DNA from 4 places in the Streptosporangium sp. NPDC049248 genome. Region 4 is predicted to be linked to each of the others. Evidence: riboswitches for the same ligand, from Rfam matches in the RefSeq annotation. Region 4 holds a riboswitch; each other region holds the start of a gene.
The links. A riboswitch is a leader RNA that binds a small molecule or an ion and turns the genes downstream of it on or off. The one in region 4 is predicted to bind cyclic di-AMP.
Positions count from the first base shown of each region.

Region 1: it holds a riboswitch for cyclic di-AMP, as region 4 does, so the genes downstream of both, AB0K21_RS32340 (NlpC/P60 family protein) here and AB0K21_RS06685 (C40 family peptidase) in region 4, are expected to answer to the same signal.
Region 2: it holds a riboswitch for cyclic di-AMP, as region 4 does, so the genes downstream of both, AB0K21_RS08655 (hypothetical protein) here and AB0K21_RS06685 (C40 family peptidase) in region 4, are expected to answer to the same signal.
Region 3: it holds a riboswitch for cyclic di-AMP, as region 4 does, so the genes downstream of both, AB0K21_RS31800 (C40 family peptidase) here and AB0K21_RS06685 (C40 family peptidase) in region 4, are expected to answer to the same signal.

Region 1 covers NZ_JBFAQY010000023.1:87,933-93,673, reverse strand. The annotation lists gene AB0K21_RS32345 (amino-acid N-acetyltransferase) at 1-241, opposite strand, end outside; cyclic di-AMP (ydaO/yuaA leader) riboswitch at 578-725, shown strand; gene AB0K21_RS32340 (NlpC/P60 family protein) at 818-1,780, shown strand; gene AB0K21_RS32335 (LuxR C-terminal-related transcriptional regulator) at 1,973-2,173, opposite strand; gene lysX (bifunctional lysylphosphatidylglycerol synthetase/lysine--tRNA ligase LysX) at 3,141-4,676, opposite strand; gene AB0K21_RS32325 (type III pantothenate kinase) at 4,805-5,587, opposite strand; gene AB0K21_RS32320 (L-aspartate oxidase) at 5,587-5,741, opposite strand, start outside.
Region 2 covers NZ_JBFAQY010000003.1:434,328-440,068, forward strand. The annotation lists gene AB0K21_RS08640 (DUF6493 family protein) at 1-6, shown strand, start outside; gene AB0K21_RS08645 (sugar kinase) at 30-974, opposite strand; gene AB0K21_RS08650 (DUF4253 domain-containing protein) at 1,434-2,180, shown strand; cyclic di-AMP (ydaO/yuaA leader) riboswitch at 2,524-2,674, shown strand; gene AB0K21_RS08655 (hypothetical protein) at 2,906-3,874, shown strand; gene AB0K21_RS08660 (hypothetical protein) at 4,002-4,373, opposite strand; gene AB0K21_RS08665 (roadblock/LC7 domain-containing protein) at 4,386-4,772, opposite strand; gene AB0K21_RS08670 (hypothetical protein) at 4,834-5,712, opposite strand; gene AB0K21_RS08675 (roadblock/LC7 domain-containing protein) at 5,717-5,741, opposite strand, start outside.
Region 3 covers NZ_JBFAQY010000022.1:133,880-139,620, forward strand. The annotation lists gene AB0K21_RS31780 (NYN domain-containing protein) at 1-587, shown strand, start outside; gene AB0K21_RS31785 (hypothetical protein) at 651-1,280, shown strand; gene AB0K21_RS31790 (NlpC/P60 family protein) at 1,431-2,408, shown strand; gene AB0K21_RS31795 (class I SAM-dependent methyltransferase) at 2,481-3,179, shown strand; cyclic di-AMP (ydaO/yuaA leader) riboswitch at 3,522-3,681, shown strand; gene AB0K21_RS31800 (C40 family peptidase) at 3,764-4,306, shown strand; gene AB0K21_RS31805 (hypothetical protein) at 4,499-5,338, shown strand; gene AB0K21_RS31810 (M48 family metallopeptidase) at 5,549-5,741, shown strand, end outside.
Region 4 covers NZ_JBFAQY010000003.1:6,512-12,252, forward strand. The annotation lists gene AB0K21_RS06670 (FtsX-like permease family protein) at 1-965, shown strand, start outside; gene AB0K21_RS06675 (hypothetical protein) at 1,017-1,871, opposite strand; gene serA (phosphoglycerate dehydrogenase) at 2,102-3,691, shown strand; gene AB0K21_RS06685 (C40 family peptidase) at 4,161-4,730, opposite strand; cyclic di-AMP (ydaO/yuaA leader) riboswitch at 4,745-4,975, opposite strand; gene AB0K21_RS06690 (3-isopropylmalate dehydrogenase) at 5,117-5,741, shown strand, end outside.

The DNA.
Region 1 (5,741 bases), on a different contig from region 4:
GGATGTCCTCGTACAGGGTGACGGTGGCCTTCTCCAGCAGGCGCGGGCCGGCTCCACCGTAGGTGTCGACGAGCCGCCTGATGGCGCGGACGTCCGGGGTGCGGGCGCGGCGGACCGTGACCGCCGGGGTGACGCCGGGAGCGGGTGACTCCCGCTCCTCTCCCTCGGATCCGGTTCGCCGCTCCCCTTCTTTCCCGGGGATCGCGAACGGCACGGGAGAATGCTCCGCAAGCTGCTCCATGACCGATCAGCGTACGTCCTCTCCGGCCTTCAATTACGGCTCATCCTTAACTCCGGCCCCGAAGGCATCACATGACCCTTGGTAGTTGGTTTACCACGCTGGGCGCACGACGCCTCCGATGTGTCGCAGCTCATCTTTGGCACGGTCCCGGACCAGGGAAGACCCGCGCCGGGCCCGCCGCAAGGAAGGCAAAGGCAGCGTAATGGCCATGTTGATCATATTGCCATGTGATCTTTCCGTGACATTTCAGTTGCGAAACCTCTACTGAGTTCGCAGTTCTGGTTGAGCAGGAACCACGAGTGCACTAATCTCCGTGCTCGATGTCAGAGACGTAAAAAGCCTGACCCGCCGAATCTCCCGACCAGGGGAACCGGGGACCCACCACGTCCTTCGGGGTGAATCCGAGTGCCACCGGCGCACCCGGTAGGGCTGCCTCCGGCCCGAACCCGTCAGCTAACCCGGTAGGCGGCCGAGGAGAGGAGCCCGTTGGTGAAGCGCATGCGCGACCGCGCAGGAGAGCACGCGGGCGGCGACGCCCGCTGTCGAGAACGCGCGCCGCGGAGGCGGAGTCGCCGCATGGCGGTCATCGGCCTGGCGTTCGCCATCATGACCCTCGGCACCCCCCTGGTCTCGGCCACGGCGGATCCCGAGCCCAGCCTCCAGCAACTGGCCAAGCAGGCCGAGAAGCTGCACGAGGAGATCGGCACGCTCGCCGAGCAGTACAACGGCGAACGGGTCAGGCTCAAGCAGGCCCAGCGAGCCGCGGAAAGCGCCAAGAAGACCCTCGCGACGAGCGAGTCGGAGCTCGCGACCCGGCGCACCAAGGCCACCCTCCTCGCACAGAGCAACTACATGTCCGGCGGCCTGAACTCCGGACTCGCCTTCACCCAGGCGACCGATCCCGACACCTTCCTCGACCAGGCCACCACCAACTACGCCCTCCAGCAGCAGCAGAGTGAGGAGGTCGCCCAGGTCGGCCGGGCGATCGAGGCCGCCGAGCGGGCACAGGCCAGCGCCAAGGCGAGGACCTCGGAGGTCAAGGCGCTCCTGGAGGAGATCGAGGGCAAGCGCAGCAAGATCGAGCGACTGGTCGCGCGGGTCGAGAGTGACCTGTTCAGCGAGGTGCGCACCAGGGCCGTCAGCAACAGGGGTGCCCGGGTGAAGGTCGACGTGCCCATCGTGGGCAGCGGCAAGGCGGCGGAGGCGGCCCGCTGGGCGCTCACCCAGCAACTCAAGCCGTACGTCTGGGGCGCCGAGGGCCCCAACTCCTTCGACTGCTCCGGGCTGGTCATGTGGGCCTACCAGAAGGTCGGCATCAGCCTGCCGCACTACACCGGCAACCAGTGGACCGCGGGCACCCACATCTCCAGAAACGATCTGCGCCCAGGCGACCTGGTCTTCTTCTACAGCGACCTGCACCACGTCGGGATCTACATCGGCGCGGGCCTGATGGTCCACGCGCCCCGGACGGGTGACGTCATCCACATCGCCACGATCGACAACCGGCCCTTCGCCGGCGGGGTGCGGATCGCCGACTGAGCGGCCGAGCCGACCGGCCCTCGGCAGGAGCGCGCCCGCTCCTGCCCGGCGAACCCTGCCCTGCCGAGGGCCGGTCGGACGGCGCTCCCCGGAGTCGCGCCCCCAGGACTCGTGCCCCGCGGGTGCGGCGGCCGACGACAACGCGGCGAGGCGTCACCCGACCGCAGTGGGCGAAAGCCCCAGGGGAAGGGCCTAGATCAGGCGGCGGCGGGCCGCCCAGGCCACGGCTTCGATCGCCGTGGCGACACCGATGCGGTCGCAGATGCCTCTGAGCCTGCGCCTGACGGTCCGGCCGCTGATATCGAGGCGGCGGCCCACCCTGTCGACGGTGACACCCTTGGCGAGTTCAGCCAGCAGCACGAGGTCGTTGTCACTGAGACCGATATCACTCATGCCCAGGGGGCTGTCGCCATGGCGAGAATCCACTTCTGGATATGCCATCAAGAGTCACTCCCCCCACTCTGGAAACCGGGCGTGAGACGCCGGAAATGAATACCGTCCGCCAGGAACGGTAAACGCCTTGTTCAAAGGTCGTCAAGTTCTACTCTTCATAGCGCGCGCCCACTATTGACATACTAGGTGCTACGTGAAGTACTCATGATATGTCAGCGCCTTTGGGGTTAAGTCACGACTGTGCCCCCGCACGAGCCCGCAGACGCCCCTCTGGCTGCGACAACAGAAGTCCTGGCAGAACAAGGTTTTGCCGGAACCGTCGTGGCGGCACGCGCCCGCGGGGCCGCATCCTCGGCGGAAGCGAGCCGCCCGCTTTTCCCCGGGAAAATCGATCTCATCGTGACGCTCTTCGACGGCCACGCCGGCCGGCGCCTTGACGGCACCTCGCGGAAAACTCTGAAATGGGAAGCCTGCGCGAGCACCTTTGCGGCATTCGCGAAGTATCAGGTGCCAACGACCGGCGTCAGGCGATATTGGACATGCTTAAAGGGAGTTTCTGCGCTATGCAGAAATCCGTCCGAAATTGCATGGGGAGAGTGAGCACGGCCCCACGATTCCCGGCCCATCGGGGTTCGCCCCGTCCGCCCGGGCATCGTCCGCGCGCCGCGCTCGCGCCCACGCGGGCCGGCACGGAGCCGTGCGAGACGGTGTGGGACGGCGCGGGACAGTGGTGCGGAAGTGCCCGCGAGGCGGGTGAGGGCGCTACTCGGTACGCCGGCCGGGGGAAGGTACGCGCCGAGCCCGACCGGCCCGCCCTGGAGACCCGGAGACCCGGAGACACCGTCCCGGGCCGTCGTCCGGGCTTCGGTCCCGGCGGACAGCGCCCGGCGGGAACGGTCGCGTCGCCCGACCGCGCCGGACCGCACGGGACGAGGTCCCGCGCGGTCCGGCGACGCCGCCCTCGGACTTAGCCGGCCGGCTTGACCAGCGGGAACAGGATGGTCTCGCGGATGTTCTTACCGGTGAAGGCCATGATGAGGCGGTCGATGCCGAGACCCATGCCGCCGGTGGGCGGCATCGCATATTCCAGTGCGGTGAGGAAGTCCTCGTCAAGCTGCATGGCCTCGGCGTCCCCGCCCGCGGCGAGCAGGGACTGCTCGGTGAGGCGGCGACGCTGCTCGACCGGGTCGACCAGCTCCGAGTAGGCGGTGCCGAGCTCGGTGCCGAACCCGATCAGGTCCCACTTCTCGGTGAGGAGCGGGTTGTCACGGTGCTGGCGGGTCAGCGGGGAGGTCTCCACCGGATAGTCCATGACGAACGTGGGCTGGACGAGCGTGTGCTCGACGAGCGCCTCGAAGATCTCCTGGACGAGCTTGCCCTGGCCCCACTTGGCATCCCAGTGGATCTCCCGGGCGTCCGCGAGCTTGCGTACGTACTCCAGGGGCGTCGCGGTGGTGATCTCCTCGCCCAGTGCCTCCGAGACCGACCCGTAGAGGGTTATCCGCGGCCACTTCGCCAGGCCGAGGTCGATCTCCTGCCCCTGGTGGACGACCACGGAGTGGCCGAGGGCCGCCACGACCGCCTTCTGGATCATCCGCTGGGTCAGGTCGGCCATGTCGTTGTAGTCGAGATATGTGCCGTAGGCCTCGAGCATCGTGAACTCGGGGTTGTGCGTGGAGTCCGCGCCCTCGTTGCGGAAGTTACGGTTGATCTCGAAGACCTTCTCGATACCGCCGACCACGAGCCGCTTGAGGTAGAGCTCGATCGCGATGCGAAGGTAGAGCTCCATGTCATAGGCGTTGATGTGGGTCTTGAAAGGCCGGGCCGTGGCTCCACCGTGGATCGGCTGGAGCATCGGCGTCTCGACCTCCAGGTAGCCCTCCTCGTGCCAGAAGTCGCGGATGGACCGCACCACGGCACTGCGGGTGTAGGCCAGCTTCCTGGCCTCGTCGTTGACGATGAGGTCGACGTAGCGCTGGCGGACCCGCGCCTCGGGGTCGGTGAGCCCGGCGTGCTTCTCCGGCAGTGGGCGCAGGCACTTCGAAGTGATCGCCCAGCGGTCGGCGAGGATGGACAGCTCACCCCTGCGGGAGGTGATGACCTCACCCTCGATGCCCACGTGGTCGCCGAGGTCGACATCGCGCTTCCACGAGGCCAGTGCCTCCTCGCCCACCCTGTCCAGGGAGATCATGACCTGGAGATCGCCGGAGCCGTCGCGGATGGTGGCGAAGCAGAGTTTGCCACCGGTCCTGGACAGCATCACCCGGCCGGTGACACCAACCTTGTCGCCCGTCGCGGTGTCAGCGGAGAGATCAGCGTATTTCCGGCGGATCTCGGCGTTGGTCGCGGTGCGCGGGAAGTTCACCGGGTAGGGGTCGACGCCCTCGGAGCGGAGGCGGTCGAGCTTCTCCCGGCGCACGCGCATCTGCTCGGGCAGATCCTCGGCGGGGTTGGTCACTTCATCGGTCACAGTTCCAAAGGGTACCGATGTGGCGAACCTCATGAGGTCGCCGACCGCCGGGGACCGGAAAGGGACTCCGGGGCGCCGCGGGTCCTCCCGGAACGTCGCGGCGTCCTCCGGCCGTGACACCGCGCTCCGGGCGGTGTCACGGCACCGGTGTCACAACGCTCTCAGGTGGCGTTGCGGTGGTAGATCAGGCGCAGCCCGATCAGTGTGAGCCAGGGCTCGTGCATGTCGATCGAGCGCGCCTCGCCGACCACCAGCGGCGCCGCGCTGCCGGTGGCGACCACCGTGACGTCGTCGGGGTTGGCGGCGAGCTCGGCCGCCATCCGCTCGACGATCCCGTCCACCTGACCTGCGAAGCCGTAGATGATGCCGGCCTGGAGCGCCTCGACGGTGTTCTTGGCGATCACGGAGCGGGGGCGGACCAGCTCCACCTTGTGCAGCTGCGCGCCCGCCGCGGCGAGCGCGTCCACCGAGATCTGGATGCCGGGGGCGGTCACCGCGCCGACGTACTCCCCCTTGGCGGAGACGGCGTCGAAGGAGGTCGCGGTCCCGAAGTCGACGATGACGCACGGCCCGCCGTACAGCTGGATGGCCGCCAGCGCGTTGACGATGCGGTCGCTGCCGACCTCCTTCGGGTTGTCCATCCGGACCGGCACCCCGGTGCGGACGCCCGGCTCGACGATCACCGCCGTCACGTCGCCGTAGTAGCGGCGGCACATCTCACGCATCTCGTTGAGCACCGATGGGACGGTGGAGCAGATCACGATGCCGTTGACGTCGGTGCCCTTGAGCAGCGGTGACTGCCCGAGCAACCCCTGGAGCACGACGGCGATCTCGTCCGCCGTACGCCGGGCGTCCGTGGCGATCCGCCAGTGCTCGATGACGTCCTCGCCCTCGAAGAGGCCGAGAACGGTGTGAGTGTTGCCGACGTCAATGGCAAGCAGCATCAGTTCCCCCGAAGGTCCAAGGCGATGTCCAGCGCCGGCGCCGAGTGCGTGAGCGCGCCCACGGCAAGGTAGTCAACACCTGTTTCGGCCACATCACGAGCGAGTCGAAGGGTCAGCCCTCCGCTGGACTCCAGCCGCGCCCTGCCGCCCACCA
Region 2 (5,741 bases), 430 kb from region 4:
CAGTGACAGCCGGACGGCGTCGTTCTCGATCAGCGGCTGACCCCGTCGGACGGGCGGAGCAGGTCGAGGTCGGCACGGCGGGGGAGGCTCTCCCAGTCGCCGTCGGCGGTCACCGCGAAGGCCCCGGCGGCCGAGGCGGTGGCGAGGCGCCGCTCGGAGGTGGCCCCGGCGAGGGTCTCGGCGATCCAGCCGGCGGCGAAGGCGTCCCCGGCGCCCACCGGGTCGAGCTCGGCGACCCGGTGGGGCTCCGCGTGCCGTACGGTGCCGTCGGAGAGCTCGATCGCGCCGAGGGCGCCGCGTTTGATGAGGACGTGGCGCGGGCCGAGGTCCGACAGGGTGCGGGCCAGGGCGAGCGGGTCGTCGCCCTCGACGATCAACCTGGCCTCGGCCTCGGTGGCGAACAGGACGTCCACGGCGGCGACGGTCTCGCGCAGCGCGGCGGACGCCTCGGCGGGTGTCCACAGGGCACGGCGGTAGTTGATGTCCATCGACACGGTCGCGCCCGCGTCGCGGGCCTCGGCGATCGCGGCCCGCACCGCCTCGGCGGCCGACGCCGACAGCGCGAGGGTGATGCCGGTGACGTGCAGCACGCGTGCCGAGCGGATCAGCGAGACGTCCAGGTCGGCGGGGCGGAGCCGGGACCCGGCGCTCGCCGAGCGGTAGTAGCGCACGTCGACCACCTCGGACGTACGCCTGCTCTTGATCATCAGGCCGGTGGGCGCCTCGGGGTCGACCAGCATCCCCCGCACGTCGACGCCCTCGCCGGCCAGCGTCGAGCGGAGCAGTTCCCCGAACTCGTCGGCGCCCACCCTGCCGATCCAGGCCGCGCGCCCGCCGAGGCGGCAGACGCCGATGGCCACGTTGGACTCCGCGCCACCCACGCCGAGCCCGAAGTCGCGGGCGTGCCTGAGCGGGCCGGTGCGCCGCGCGCTGAACAGCGCCATGCTCTCGCCGAGCGTTACCAGGTCGGTCATCGGAAAACGTCTCCTCGGTAGGTCGGTGGGCGGGCCGTGCCCGGCTCGACCGATCAGCGGGTGGAGGCCCGGTCGACCGGCGTGTCCCCATAGTGGTGATCAACGGCAAAATAGGCGAGTACGGTCCCCGATGGCCACTGTGCGGCACGACGTTCGCGGAGCGGAAAAGGAGAGAGACCGGCCGGGTCCGGTTTCCCGGGCCGTCGTGTGGCGCGACGTGCGCGGAGTGAAGAAGGGGTGAGACCCGCCAGGCTCCGTTCTCTCCCGTACCGATAATTTTTGCCTGGACCAGGGCAGAACTGTCCCTCGGGATGGTTGACAGGCCAAAATTGGTCCGTGGTCAGGATCGGATCGGTAGGAATGAGCGATTGCGAGGGTGGGAGGCTTCCGCCAGTTCTGGGCCAGTTGTTCGCTGACGGGGCCGACGGGAGCAGCGGGGGAGAGGGCCGGAGGCTCTCGGTGGACCTGCCACCGGGTGACGTGGTGTGGCCCGACCCCGGTTACGCTCAGCTCTCCTTTCGTCGCCGTCCGGCGTTCTGGCTCAGCGAGGTGGCGGTCTCCGGCGAGTACTGGGCACGGCTGCGGGCGCAGCACGAGCACTCCGGCCTGTGGCCGGTGCTGCTGGAGGACTCGGTGCAGCCCTGGTCGGCCGGTCAGATCGCCCCGGACACCGCCGTCGAGATCGACAACTACCACGCGGCCGCCTTCATGGCCGAGGTCTGGTCCGACTGGATCGCCAAGGCGCACGTCGACCAGCTCGAAATCCTCGACCCCTTCGGAGTCGAATGTCCTGGTCCGGCCCCGGCGGGAAGGCTCGCCGCCGATCCCGGCGTGGTCGCCGACTGGTACGCCGGCCTGGTGGCCGAGCGCCGGACCCCGCTCGGGCTCGTCGCGGTCGAGCGCGGGGCCGACGCCCTCGCCGTGATGGGCTGGCAGGGCGCCCTGAACCACAACGAGTGGATGGTCCCGCTCGCGGCGGTGGTGCGGAGCTGGGAGGACAGGTTCGGGGTGCGGCTGGTCGGGATGGGGTTCAACACCCTCGACCTCAGCGTCGCCGCGCCCCCGACGACCTCGGAGCACGCCCTGCACGTCGCCGCGGAGCACTGGACGTTCTGCCCGGACAGCATCATCCAGGGCGCGGGGACCCTCGTCGACTACGCCGAGCAGATCAAGGGCAGGAACGCCTGGTCGTTCTGGTGGGACTGAGCTCGCCCCCGGAGGCGCGGCTTCCGGCGATGCGCGTCTTTGGCGGTGGTCCACTGTCTCTCCGGGCGTGAAAGGGCTTCGAGTGCGGACGACCCTCGGGCGACCGGGCTCCCCGCGGGGGCGGAAAGGTCTCGGATGCGGGGCTCCGGGGGCGAAACCCGGGATCGGCAAGACGTTCTCGCTGGTAGGGCGGCTGTTGGTGGGACGGGGTCTCCAGTGGGGCTTTCTTGAAGCTTGCAGGTAGATCTTCTGGGGTTTTCATGGCATTTGCTTTGCTTTGTCCGATTTCGGCGGGTAGTGTCCACGGATATCGGTTGGCGACCTGCCCTTCACAAGAGGGAGCGGCCGGCCGACGTCGAATCCCATCGGCCCCCAGGGGCCAGGGAACCGGGGAACCACTTTCCTGGGGTGAATCCGCTGCGAACGTGCGGCGGTAGGGCAACTCCACCGCCCGAACCCGTCAGCTAACCCGGTAGACGAGCTGGAGAGGAGATCCCCCTCATGGATCACCGCGTCACCACGTCGGTGCCCGCCCTGCCCGTGCCGACCACCTGAACCTCGTCCTTTCCTTCGCCGCGCCTGATCGCGGCGTCTGGACCGTGCTCCGCGTGACGACCCGCTGATCTCGCCACGCCACTTTTCCGAAGAGCGCGTCCCCGCCAGTGCACCTCTTGCCGTGTGTCGCAGCTGGTTGTCCCGTTCCCTCGCGAAAGAGCCCATTCTTCATGCGTCTTCCTTTCGGCCTGCCCGAGAACGGCCTGCCCAAGAGCCTCCCGTACAAGAACCGCCTCGCCACCGCCGCCCTCGTCGGTGCCGGCCTGCTCGTCTCCGGCGGCGTCGTCTCCGCGCTGCCCGCCTCCCCCGCGGCCGCCGCCCCCGCCTCCGTCGCCTCCCCCGGAGCGGACACCGAGCCGGTCGCCAACGGGGTCGTGCTCCTCCAGGGCTCGACCAGGGCCTCCTACTTCTGGGACGACTCCTCGGGCAGGGCCGGCGACACCGGTCTGCCGGCCAGTGGCAAGCCGATGCAGAAGGGCATGATCGCCAGCCCGAGCTGGCCCCTGTTCACCGAGGGCTACGTCGTCTACAAGGGCAAGAAGGCCAAGTTCTTCGTCGGTGACCGCGGTCCCGGCGTGCCCTCCAATTCGGGCGTCATGATCGACCTCGACGCCAAGACCTTCGCCGACCTGACCGGCGGCCGGTTCAACCCCGCCACGCTCGGCGTGGACGGCAACGGCGGCATGGGCCACATCGACGTCAAGTACGTGGTCACCAAGTGGGGGGACGGCGTGGGCAAGAAGAACCACCCCGTGGCGTTCTCCACCGGTGCCTGGCGTTACCGGGACGCGAACCCGGCGAAGCCCCCGCAGACGGCCCTGGTCAAGGCCGAGCAGTCCAAGAAGTCCGTGAAGACCCAGCAGGCGATCCAGACGTTCGCCAAGCCCAAGATCATGTCCGAGCCCCTCACCGCGCCCGAGGCGATCATCGCCGCCAAGCCGCTCGCCCTGTCCGGCGCCGCCGGGGCCGCCGAGCAGGAGGTCCGGGACCTGGGCGCCACCGCCCCGGTGGCGGCCGAGACCTCGACCGGTCCCTCCACGGCCGCCTCCCTGGCCCTGGCGGGAGTGCTCGCCGCGGGCGGCGGCACCTACCTGGTCGCCGGCCGTCTCCGCCGCAGGGCGGTCGCTGAGGAGAGTTGAGGTCCGGCGCGATCTCCGGCCCACCCCGCACCGACGCGATCGATGAGCTCACCGTCCCGGTGACGTCCGGGCGGTGAGCTCCTGTCGAGGCCCGTGCCCTTCCGCAAGGGCACGGGCCTCGGCAGGATCAGATCTCGAGTTTCTCCTCGATGCCGCGCAGGATGTGCCGCGCGAGCGCGAGGTTGGCCCGGTTCCGGTCGAGGGCCATGTAGATGAACAGGCCTTTGCCGCTCCGGCCGGAGAGCGGGCGGATCACGTGGTACTGCGTGCCGAGCGTGATGAGGATGTCCTCGATGCCGTCCTTGAGGCCGAGCGACTCCATGGTCCGCATCTTGGCCTTGACGACCTCGGTGTTGCCCGCGGCCGCCACCTGGAGGTCGAGATCCTTGGAGCCGCCGAGCGCGCCCAGCGCCATCCCGCTGTTGTAGTCGACGATGACCGCGCCGATGGCACCGTCGATCGCCATCATCTCCTTGAGAGAGATGTCCATGTTGCCCATTTCTGTCTCCGATCACTGGGTTATCGAGATACGCGAGGTGATGGCGGCCAACCTGGCCGCCGTCTTGCGGCCCTCCAGCCGGAGCAGCCCGAGATTGGTCCCCGGGCGTGCCAGGACTGTGAGGACGATCTTGGGTCCGGCGGCGTAGCAGGCCGTGTAGCCGTTGGTGCCGGAGATCAGCGTCTCCTCGAAGGTGCCCTTGCCGGCCATGTCGGTCATCCGGCGGCTGAGGGCCAGGAGCGCGGAGGAGAGCGCGCCGGTCTGCTCGGCGGCGATGTCACGGCCCAGATCGCTGGCCAGGGTCAGGCCGTCGACGCTGCACACGACGCTCCCGTCCACGTCCGGGATGCGCTCTCGCAGCAGCGCCATCTCCTGGCGTATCTCCTCACGCAGTTCCACCGGCACCCTCCTTCCGATCAGCTTCAGCGTCCGCAGCCTTATCGGCGGCATCGAACCAGGCTCAAGTCAGTGCCTCCAATGCGTTCCTGAGCCGGATGAGCAGGTTGACGTCGGTCGGGTCCCCGGTGGCTCCGGGGAGCGACGCGGGCGTCGCGAGGGAGCCCGTTCCGGCTGCCGGGATCTCCGAGGCCCCCCTCGTCCGTCTCGGCAGCGGGTCCTGCGCGGCGGGTGCGGCGGCCGCGTCGGGTTCCGGGACGCGCAGCAGCCCACGGGAGGCGAGCTGCCGTACGGCGAGCAGCACCGAGTACGCCGGGCGGCCCAGCCTGCGTGCCAGGTCGGCCGGGGTCGCCGTGGAGTCGGCGCCGACCAGTACCTCCCACTGCAGCGAGCTCAACACCACCCGCTGGGCGGCGATGCGCCTTCGCGGGATGACCGGGAGCGTGTCCAGCTCCGCGGACGGCCAGGTCTGTTCCAACTGAGCCTTCCTCCGCTTGCACTCCCGGAGCAGGCCGGCCGCGTCGAAGTACCACTGCGGTCCGAGCCAGTGCCGCTCTCCCCGCCGGAACCTGGGCCGGTGCCCGGTCGACTCCAGCAGGAAGTAGCTGGCGTCGAGCACCGTGCTCAGCACGCAGAATTCCAGCTCGCCCCTGGTGAGCAGCCCCTGGGCGAGGAGCCGGTCGCCTCCGAGGATCTGCGGGGCGGCGACCGGCGGCTCGCCGCCCCGCAGATCCTCGGTCGCGGCCTGCCTGGCCTGTCGTACGGCGTGGGCGGAGATCCCGCGGCAGGCCGCCAGCAGGTCCTCCAGCCGGGGGGCCGCCGCGCTCTCGGCGTAGGTCACGCGGCCGTCGGTGAGATAGATGGCGCCCGCCTTGCCGAGGCGGAGCGAGCCGGTGGCGCGATCACTGGCGAGCCCGCTGAGGATGATCTCGACGCTCGGCACGGCTTCACGTCGATATCAGGCGGCCGGAA
Region 3 (5,741 bases), on a different contig from region 4:
TGGAGGACACCAAGGTCCGCATGCTGCTCGACGCCCTGCAGGACGCCGCCGCGGGGCTCCGCAGGGAGCTCGCCCTGCCCTCCGGCATCCACCGTCCCGCCGACTCGGTGGCCTCGGTGGCGCCGGGCAGGCAGGGGGTCCAGGCGGTTCCCGCGCGGGCGCTCGCCGACGACGACCCCGCCCTGCTCGACCAGCTGCTCGCGCTGCCGCAGATCCACCTGATCGTCGACGGCTACAACGTGACCAAGACCGGTTACGGTACGTTCACCCTCGCCGACCAGCGCAATCGCCTCCTCACCGGCCTCGGTGCGCTCTACGCGCAGACCCGAACCGAGCTGACCTGCGTTTTCGACGGCGCCGAGCTGAACGGGCCGGTCCCGGTGTCGGCCCCCAGGGGGGTGCGCGTGATGTTCAGCGCGCCGGGGCAGATCGCCGACGACCTGATCCGCCAGCTGGTCCGCGCCGAGCCCACGGGACGCGCGGTCGCGGTGGTCTCCTCGGATCGGGAGGTGGCCGAGTCGGTCCGCAGGATGGGCGCCCGGCCGGTCCCCTCACTGCTTCTTCTCAGGCGTCTGGGACGGGCGTGAACCTTTTCCGGTGATGGCGCATCGAACTACCGGAAGGTATTTCGATCTCCCCAGGGGCACTCGATGAAGAAGATCATAACGCTCGCCGTCGCCGTGCTGGCCATCGGGGCGACCGTCGCCACCCCCGCCGCGGTCGCGGCGGCCGGCATCCCCAAGGGCTTCTTGCTCTATGAGAAGGACGCGGCGAAGAAGCCCGTTCTCGCCGAGAGCAGCTGGAAGGTCAGCGACTCGGCCAAGGTCCGGCTGGCGATCAACCCGTGCGACCGGGCCACGCTGGCCAGAACCGGCCGGACGGCCGCGCGGACGGTGACCTACACCAGCGTCCCGGACTTCCAGAAGGTCGAGCAGGTGATCCTGTACCGCTCGAAGGCGGCCGCCGCCGGAGCGGTCGCCCAGGTGCGCTCCGCCCTGACCGCCTGCCGCTCCAACACCAACGGGGGCTCCGCCTACCGCTACGTCTCCTCGCGCCTGACCGGGCTCGGAGACGAGGCGCTGAAGGTCTCCGGGCAGGTCTACTACAAGGGGAAGGCGGGCGTGGGGGGTGACCGGAGCGTGCTGGTCAGGAAGGGCAACGCGGTCCTGGTCTACCTCTGGGCCGGGGAGTACTACAAGCCCGCGCGGAGCGACTGGGCCACCCAGTTGCGCGACGCCAGAAAGATGACCGGAAAGATCTGCGGCGTCGCCGACTGCTGAGGGGCGCCCCCGGTGCTCGCCCGGGATATCGGAGCTGCCACCTGCGGCAATAGCGCAAAACATGTGAAAAGGTGATCTAAACCTTACTTGTTCTGTACTATTCGCCGCAGGTCTGTGCAGTCTGGAGGCGTTGACGTGGCCGTGGCGGGTATGCCGGTTGGACTCATTCGGATACCGGTGGCGGCCGGGCTCGCCCTCGCGATGCTGATGACGCCGGTGAGCGGGGCCTCCGCGGAGCCGAAGCCGACGCTCGCCCAGGCCAAGAAGAAGCTGGAGAAGCTCAACGAGCAGGCCGACCAGATCGTCGAGAAGTACAACCAGGCCTCGGAGAAGTGGAAGCGGGCCAGGAAGAAGTACGCGACGCTGAACAGCGAGCTCGCCCGGCAGAGCGAGCAGGTCGCCGGGCTGCGTAAGGAGCTCGTCGCGATGGCGGTCAGCACCTACCAGTTCGGCGCGGTCAACAGCTGGGAGGGCATGGTCTACCAGACCGACCCCGGCGCGCTGCTGAGCGGCCTGGCCTCGGTCGACCAGATGTCGGCCTCCCGGGCCCAGTCGCTGAGCGCCTTCGACGAGGCCACCAAGGCGCTGCGGCTCAACAGGAACCTGGCCAAGGGCGCGCTGAGCGAGGCCGACGAGACGCGCGACGAGCTGGCCAAGGAGAAGGCCAAGGCCGACAAGATGGTCAAGGCTCAGACGAAGCTCCTGCGCGAACTCAACGTCTTCAAGGCGGGTAACCCCGAGAGCGGCGGAATCCAGTACACCGGCTCCGCCTCGGGAAACGCCCGCGCCGCCCTGCAGTTCGCCTTCGCACAGGTCGGCAAGCCCTATCAGTACGGCGGCACGGGCCCCGGCGGCTGGGACTGCTCGGGCCTGCTCCAGGCCGCCTGGCGCAACGGGGGAGTCAGCCTGCCGCGTACCACCTGGGAGCAGTGGAGTTGGGGCGCGAACCGCAAGGTCTCGCTGAACGACCTCCAGCCGGGCGACCTCATCTTCAGTGAGGGCCTGGGCCACGTCAGCATGTACGCGGGCAACGGCCAGATCGTGCACGCCCCGCAGACCGGCGACGTGGTCAAGGTCGTCCCGCTCTCGGCCTACGGCCGTCGCCTCGTCGGAGCCGTCCGCCCCTGACGCACGGCGCGCGGGTCCCAGTGGCCGGAAAACCGGGTGCGCCGCCCGCGGCGGCGCTGTCAGCATCGGAAAATGATCACTTCATGGATGCTCGACGAACTCGCCCATGCCGGTCCCGAGCACCTCGACGCCGCGTTCGTCGCCGGGTTCGACCGCAAACAGGGCAGGCCCGATCCGGGGGAGGATCTCGCCGCGCTCGCCGGGCGCGGCGTGGGGGAGACGGCGACGGTCGTGGAACTCGGCGCGGGGACGGGGCAGTTCGCCCTGGCCGCGGCGCGGCGGTTCCGGCGGGTGGTGGCGGTTGACGTCTCCCCGGCGATGCACGACTTCCTGACCGTCCGGGCCGCCGAGGACGGCCTGGCCAACATCGAGTGCGTGCGGGCGGGTTTTCTCTCCTACGAGCACGCGGGGCCACCCGCGGACGCGGTCTACACCCGTCACGCCCTTCATCAGCTCCCCGACTTCTGGAAGGCGGTCGCGCTCGACCGCATCGCGCGGATCGTACGGCCCGGGGGCGTCCTGCGCCTGCGCGACCTGATCTTCGATTTCCGGCCGGCCGAGGCCGGCGCCGTGCTCGGCCGCTGGCTCGACGGCGCGGCCGACGATCCCGCGCTGGGCTACACCCGCGAGGACTACGCCGAGCATCTGCGCACCGAGTACAGCACCTTCCGATGGCTTCTCGAACCGATGCTCGACGCAGCCGGGTTCGAGATCGTCCAGGCGGACTTCAGGGAATCGATCTACGGCGCCTACACGTGCGTCCGGCGCTGACGCGTGCTCGGCGGCGGGGGAGGGCCCCTCACGGCTTCAACCGTGAATGATGGTAAATGTGATGAACATTACAGAAATCGTGATTTGTCGGGTGTGATTCCAGAGGTGTGACGAGGGTCATATCTCAATAGCATAAATGGCCATTAAGCAGGGGTAACGGGAAGATCACGAACGCTTGTCGATCTTCTTGTTTGGCGAATGCTTTGCCGAAAGTTGGAGATCGGGGTAACTTCTGGCCTCGCGACGTGCAAGCCATGCCGTCGCGGTGAATGTCGGTCTTCGGGCCGGTGTCCCTATAGAAATCCAACCGGCCGCCGCTCCCCCGCCGGGGGCGGACCTCATCGCGGCGGCCCGCCGAATCCACGCAGCCAGGAGGCATGGAACCGGGGACCCAAAAGGCCCGAGACAACGTGGCCAGGGGTGAATCAGCGCATTTGCGCCGTAGGGCATCTTCCCAGCCCGAACCCGTCAGCTAACCCGGTAGGCATCAGTGGAAGCACCAAGGAGAAATCCTGTCTACCACCCCGTGTAACACCCGTCTATCGCGCCTTTTCCGCCTTTCCCTCGGCGGTGTCGCCCTCACCTTGACCGCCTCAGCCGGAGCGGTCACCCTGGGGTCGACGGCGGCCGGAGCGACGACGGACAGCACCCCTGAGATCCTGGTCAACACCGCGGCCGGAGTCTCCGAGCAGACCGATCGGGCTGCGCACAAGGCCAAGGCCGGTACCAAGGTCAAGACCAAGATGAGCAGGGCGGCCCTGCAGAAGGTTCGGGCCCGCAAGGCCGTTTCGACGGCCAAGAAGCAGATCGGCGATCCGTACCGGTGGGGTGCCTCCGGTCCCGGCGCGTTCGACTGCTCGGGGCTCGTCAAATACGCCTGGCGCAAGGCGGGCGTGTCCATCCCCCGGATCACGCACAGCCAGTACCGGGCGATCAGGAAGAAGGTCTCGTGGAGCCACCTGCGCCCCGGTGACCTGATGTTCTTCAGTGGAAAGGGCCACGTCGGCATGTATGTCGGCAAGGGCAGGATGGTCCACTCGCCGAGCAGCGGCAAGACGGTCCGGATCGTGAAGCTGGAGGGGTACTACAGGTCCTCCTTCGCCGGAGCGGTCCGGCCCGGAGCCTGACCCGGGCAAGGGGCGCCGGCCCCGTTCCTCACATGTGGAGGGGCGGGGCCGCTCCGTTTCCGGTAGGGGCCGCGAGCGTGCCGCCCGGGCGGATCCGCGCCTCCGGCAAGGAGCGTCGCGATGCCGGTCGATCGACGGCCCCTGGCCCGGAGGCCGGAGCACCGGCCGGCATTCCGATAACATCGACTCGTTATGTCCGTCCCGAAGGGGCGCCGCACCGTGCTCGCCGGGATGCTGGCGCTGATGAGCGTGGGCCCGTCGGCCGGGACGGGACCTCTCCTGGCCGGAGCCGGCCCGCTTCCTCACGATCCTCTCCAGCGCGCCGGAGAACTCCCCGTCGGCCTTCGAGACCTGTGGCCCGGCGCCGCCGTCGTCGTCCGGGGTGAGTACTCCCTCGTGATCGGCCACGACCTCGCGCCCGCCGTCCTGCGGGACCTGGCCGCCAGGGCCGACCGGGCCCGTCGCGCGGTCGCGGCGATCTGGGGGCCGGTCCGAGCGGTGATCCTGTTCCCCGCCACCGATGCCGAGGCCGCGGCACTCGCCGGAGCGGAGAGCACCCGGGGCCTGGCCGCGATGGCGACCGCGGACCGGGTGATCGTCCTGCCTTCGGGCTACGCGAGGCTCACCATGACCGGCAGGGACGTGGTGATCACGCACGAGCTGGTGCACGTGGCCACCGGCGCGACCCGCGGCGGCCGGGTGCCGATGTGGCTGTCGGAGGGCTTCGCCGACTACGTCGGCTACCGCGATGCCGGAATCCCGGTACGGACGGCCGCCGCCGAGCTGGCCGCCGAGGTGCGCGCCGGAGTCCTGCCCGCCCGTCTCCCGGGCCCCGCCGACTTCGCCCCCGGCGCTCCGCGGCTCGCACAGGCGTACGAGGAGGCCTGGCTCGCCTGCCGGTTCATCGCGGAGCGCTTCGGTGAGAAGGCCCTGGTGAGGCTCTACGGTGGCGATGTCACCGACACGCTCGGCCTGTCGCCCGCCCAACTCACCGTGGCGTGGCGTGACTATCTCGGAGAGGAACTCGCCTGACATCCTTGTGTCCTTCCCGGTCCAGGCCCCACCTGGCGGATCTCGCCGTGGCGAGGAGCGGTCGGCGGGTGCCTCGCAGGGCGCGGGAGGGAGCCGCGGCGTGCCGCGGTGACCGGTGACGACACGGCGAGGCGCCGTCCGGCCGACCGCGGCAGGCGGAGGATCCAAAGGACGGGGCCCAGGGTTCGGGCTCCACGCTGGAGGTGTTTGATGACGCTGAGCACGACGGACGCGCCCTCGGGTGTGCGGTCGGCGGGGTGGGCGCTGGCCGCGCTGGGGGTGGTCACCCTGGCGGTCGTGGCGGTCGCCACGCCCTGGCGGGCGCTGCCCGCGGGAACCCCGGCGGTCGTCCCCGATCCGGGCCGCGACTTCACGGCCGAGCAGATCGCCAGGTCCGAGGCGT
Region 4 (5,741 bases):
TTCCCGGCGTGCCGCTGGTGGAGACCTACCGGCCCATCGACGCCAAGGGCAGGACGGTGGACTTCCGCGCGCGAGATGGCAACTGCAACCGCTGCATGACCTCGACGGGCCCGCTGAACGAGATCCCCGTGGGCGGGCCGGACCTGCTCCGCCTCCTGCTGGGCCGCACCGACCGGGCGGCCGAGGCGGCGCTGGCGGAGGGGAAGGCCGTGGTCTTCAATCCGAAAGCGATCAGGGACGGCAGGCTCCGTCTCCGAACCTGGACACATGGCAGCGACCAGGAGGAGCAGGTCCTCACCGTGCCCGCGGTGCTGGTCACCGTTCCGGGACCGTTCAACGTGCGCGGTGTGCTGCCGGTCGCCGCGATCACCAGGGCGGGGTTCATCCCCAAGCTCAGCCACCTGCTTGTGGATCCGGCGGTCGCATCGCTGACCCCGGAGCAGGAGCAGCGGCTCAGCGGGCCGGTGCGCGCCGTCACCCCCAACGTCGCGGTCGAGACCGAGCGAGGGGTCCGGCGGAACAGAGCCGACAGGGTCACCGGAATCATGTGGGTCATGGCGGGCCTCGCCTCGCTGGTGGTGCTCGGCGGAACGCTCACCGCCTCCGGGCTGGCCGCGGCCGACGCCCGTCCCGACCTCGACACGCTCTCGGCGGTCGGGGCGCGTCCCCTGACACGCAGGCTGGTGGCGGCGGGGCAGGCGACGGTCGTCGCCGGATTCGGTGTGCCCCTGGGACTACTCGCCGGGCTGGTCCCCGGGCTCGCGCTGGCGAGTCAGGTGAGCCTGCGGCGTGACGCCGAGCGTGAGATCGCACTCAACGGGGTCCCGTTCGAGAAGCTGGGCGTCATTCTCAGCGTGCCGTGGCAGACGCTGCTGGTGGTGGGCATCGGCCTGCCGCTGCTGGCGGCGCTGATCGCGATGGCGTCCGCCAGGACCAGGGTGACACCGACCCGGCGGCTGGGGTAGCCGGGCCGGCCCGCGGGGCGGGTGCTCAGCGCCCGTGCCCCGCGGACCGGTTCAGTCGGTGACGTCGGCGCAGACCACGTGGGCGCCCAGTTCGATCATCCGCTGCTCGCTGCGGGCGTCGGCGACCCTGGCCATCAGGATCGGCGCCTCGCTCGCGGCGAGCTGCGGCAACCGGGCGCGCACCCCGCGATGGATGTCCCTGACCACGTCCTCGGCCGCCGACATGTGCACCTTCACGTGCAGCATGATTCCCGGAGCGCCGGAGGAGGTGCTGGCCTCGGAGATCCACACGTGATGGACGAGCGGGTAGTCGACGAGCAGGTACGAGATCGCGGCGCGCAGCGCGGGCAGGATCGGGTGCTCGCACCGCCGGTAGCCGGGATCCACCATCTGCATCGGCCCCGACAGGTGGGGCCGGGGCGCGGGGATCCACGGCTGGGCGGGCGCGGCGGGCACCGGCGTTCTCTGCGGGCGCGCCGGCGCGGGACGCGAGACCGTGGCCATCGCCCCGGTCGCGTACGCCGTCGGCGTCGTGCTCGACAGCACGGGCGCGGGGCCGCTGCGCTTCGAGAGCAGGTACCGCTGGAGATCCTCGATCGGTACGGCTGCGGCCGCGGGTCCCGCCGCGTCGATCACTATCTCCCGCACGCCGGTGACCCGCTGGATGTCGAGGACTGTGTCGGCGTCGCACGCCGACAGCGAGTGGCTGCCACGGTGCCGCGCGTAGGTGTCCGCCGAGGTGTATCCGAGCAGGACACGCTCACCGGCCTGCGTCGTGCCGAGCACGACGGAGCGGTCAGGTCGCACGGCGACCAGGAGTCCCCATTCGGCAAGCGCCGCCAGCAGCCGGTGTGGCTCGCCGTGCTGCGCGAGTACGTTGCCGAGAGCGGGGTTCCCGATGCTCATATGAGGAACGATAGGTAGTGACCCACGGCTTATCAGGGTAATCGCGAAGTTTTCTTAGGATCAAGACCAACTTGAATTTTGGTGCATGGGATGTGTCAGGAGCGGGTACCGGCGTGCTGGATCATGGGGCGGTCGCGTCTCGCATCTCGGGACACTCGTGAATACGTTCACAAGCGTCGATAGACTACGTGAGGTCCGTGCACCCTCACCGCCTAGTAAGGATCCAGCCTGTGAACAAGCCCGTCGTACTGGTCGCCGAGGAACTTTCCGAGGCCGGTCTCGCGGTCCTGGGCGCGGACTTCGAAGTCCGCCACACCGACGGCGCCGACCGTGCCCAGTTCCTGCCCGCGCTCGCCGACGTGGACGCGCTCATCGTGCGCAGCGCCACGCAGGTCGACGCCGAGGCGATCGCCCACGCGCCCAAGCTCCGCGTCGTCGCCCGCGCCGGTGTCGGTCTGGACAACGTCGACGTGGAGGCCGCCACCAAGGCGGGCGTCATGGTCGTCAACGCGCCGACCTCCAACATCACCAGCGCCGCCGAGCACACCGTCGCGCTGATCCTCGCCTCCGCCCGCAACGTCGCCCAGGCGCACTCCGCGCTCAAGGGCGGCGAGTGGAAGCGCTCGAAGTACACCGGCGTGGAGCTCGACGAGAAGGTCGTCGCCATCCTCGGTCTCGGCAAGATCGGCCAGCTGGTCGCGCAGCGCCTCCAGCCGTTCGGCGTCGAGCTGATCGCCTACGACCCCTACCTGCAGCCGGCCCGCGCCGCGCAGATGGGCGTCCGCCTGGTCACGCTGGAGGAGGCCCTGCGCGAGGCGGACTTCATCACGGTGCACCTGCCCAAGTCCAAGGAGACCATCGGCCTCATCGGTGACAGGGAACTGCACGCGGTCAAGCCGAACGTCCGCCTCATCAACGTCGCCCGCGGCGGCATCATCGACGAGAACGCCCTCTACTCCGCGATCAAGGAGGGCCGCGTCGCCGGTGCCGGCATCGACGTGTTCCCGAAGGAGCCGGTCACCGACAGCCCGCTCTTCGAACTCGACCAGGTGGTCGTCACCCCGCACCTGGGCGCCTCCACCCACGAGGCCCAGGAGAAGGCCGGCACCCAGGTGGCGCGTAGCGTGAAGCTCGCCCTCGCCGGGGAGTTCGTGCCCGACGCGGTCAACGTCCAGGGCGGCGCCGTCGCCGAGGACGTCAAGCCGGGCCTGCCGCTGGCCGAGAAGCTCGGCCGGGTGTTCACGGCCCTCGCGGGCGAGGTCGCCACCAAGCTCGACGTCGAGGTGCGCGGCGAGATCGCCGCCCACGACGTCCGCGTGCTGGAGCTGGCCGCGCTCAAGGGTGTCTTCACGGACGTGGTCGAGGACTCCGTCACCTACGTCAACGCCCCGCTGCTGGCCAAGGACCGCGGCGTCTCGGTCGAGCTGGTCACCAGCGCGGAGAGCCCCGACTGGCGCAACGTGGTGACGGTCCGCGGCGTCCTCGCCGACGGCCGCGCGGTCTCGGTCTCCGGCACCCTGTCGGGTCCGAGGCAGATCACGAAGATCGTCGAGGTCAACGGCTACCAGATGGAGATCGAGCCGACCGACCACCTGTCGTTCTTCACCTACACCGACCGCCCCGGCGTCGTCGGCGTGGTCGGCCGCATCCTCGGCGACCACTCGATCAACATCGCCTCGATGCAGGTGGCCCGGGACGTCAAGGGCGGCAAGGCCCTCATCGCACTCACCGTCGACACCGCCATCCCGGCCGACGTGATCGACCAGATCGGCGCGGAGATCGGCGCCGACAGCGGCCGCTCGGTCGACCTGGCCGACTAGCGGCAGGCAAAGGATTCACCGAGGTGGCCGTCGCCCCGCACCGCGGGGCGACGGCCACCTTTCGTCTCGATATGTGAGAAGTGTGTACGCCGGGCGAGACGGCGTTCCGGCCGCCAGGTAGCCTGAGATGAAATGCGCCAGGTCCCAACCTGCCGCGACGGGGTCTGACAGGGGTGGGCCGGCGACTCTCCGGTGCCACGCCCAGATCACCGGTCCGTGATCCGGACCCGTGACATCAGGCCTGGTCGGAGCCCTGATCGGAGTCTCGACCATCGCCCTGCTCGCATCCGACCGAGACGAGATTCGCCATGTACGACATGTATCCCTGGAACCACGCCGAAGAGGTCAAGGACGAGGCCGCCGAGGCGCTCCAGACCGCCCTGGACCGCCGGGACAACGGTGGTTCTCCCATCCGCTGAACCGGTTCCCGGCGCCGACGGGGTTCCCTCGGCCGATCAGCCGGCGTGTCTCATCCGTCGGTCGCTAGTTTGATCTGCTCGGTCAACCTGACCCCCTGCGGATCGGGGCGCACCGCGCCGACGAAGGAGGACCGGCGCCAGGCGCTGAGCTTCTCCTCCTTGACCACGTCGCCGCTCCGCGGGGCGTGGACCATGTAGCCGGGCCTGGTGATCATGCCGACATGGCCGAGACCGCTGAAGAAGGCCAGGTCACCGGCCTTGAGGTCCTTCCAGGCGATCTTCTTGGAGAAGGCGGCGTACTGGTCGTTGGTGACGCGGGGCAGCTTGATCCCGGCGGCGCCGTAGGCGCGGAGCATCAGGCCCGAGCAGTCGAAGCCGCCGTTGCCGGTGCCACCCCAGACGTAGGGCGTGCCGCGCTTGGACATGGCCCACTTGACGGCCGTCTGCCAGGCGGGCTTGGGGGCCGCGCTCTTCAGTGCCGCCTTCAACCTGACGGTGCCGAGCGTGGGAGCCTCGGGGGAGGGGAGAGGGGAGGCGGCCAGTGCCGCCGTCGGCGCCATGGCCGAGGCCGCGAACACCGCGGCGCCTGAGACGAGGAGGGACAGGACGCGAGAGTACATCTTGCCGGACAGGATGATTCCTTCCATAAGGCCGGCCGGGTGAGCTGTCGGGCTCGGGCGTGGAGGCCGCCCTACGGCGCGAAAGCGCACCGATTCGCCCCAAGGAATCCCGTGATGGCAGCCGGGAACGCGCTCCGGGGCGGAGCGAGGTTCCCGGGGGCCCGGTGGATCCCGAAAAAAGTGGTTCCCCGGCTCCGTACGGGCCGGTAGGGGGATGGTCCGTACGGATTAGGCATCAATGTGAATGGGGAGGACGATAACGAAACCTCACGAAACGGTCAATAGGGAGCAAAAAAGGACAAAGTGATCACACGGGCGGACGTGCGGACACGTCCGAAGGGTGAGATCGGTGTTCGATCACCGAGACGGACAGGTAAGGTGCCTGCATGGATTCGCGTAACATTCGCCTGGCGGTCATCCCCGGGGACGGGATCGGAGTCGAGGTCGTCACCGAGGGCCTGAAGGTCCTCGAAGCGGTCGGCACCAAGGTGGAGACCACCACGTACGACCTCGGGGCCAAGCGCTACCACGAGACCGGTGAGACCCTGCCCGACCCGCTGCTCGACGAGCTACGCGGATACGACGCGATCCTGCTCGGCGCGGTCGGCGACCCCAGCGTGCCCCCGGGCATCCTGGAGCGCGACCTGCTGCTCAAGCTCCGCTTCCAGCTCGACCACTATGTGAACCTCCGCCCGGTCAAGCTCTTCCCCGGCGTCGAGACGCCGCTGGGCAAGGCCCGCCCCGAGGACATCGACATGATCGTCGTCCGGGAGGGCACCGAGGGCCCCTACGCCGGTGCCGGAGGGGTCATGCGCCGCGGCACGCCGCACGAGATCGCCACCCAGGAGTCGCTGAACACCGCCTACGGTGTCGAGCGCGTGGTGCGCTACGCCTTCGAGAAGGCGGTGGCCCGCCCCCGCAAGAAGCTGACGCTGGTCCACAAGACCAACGTGCTCACCTACGCCGGTGACCTCTGGGCCCGCACGTTCGACCGGATCAGCGTGGAGTACC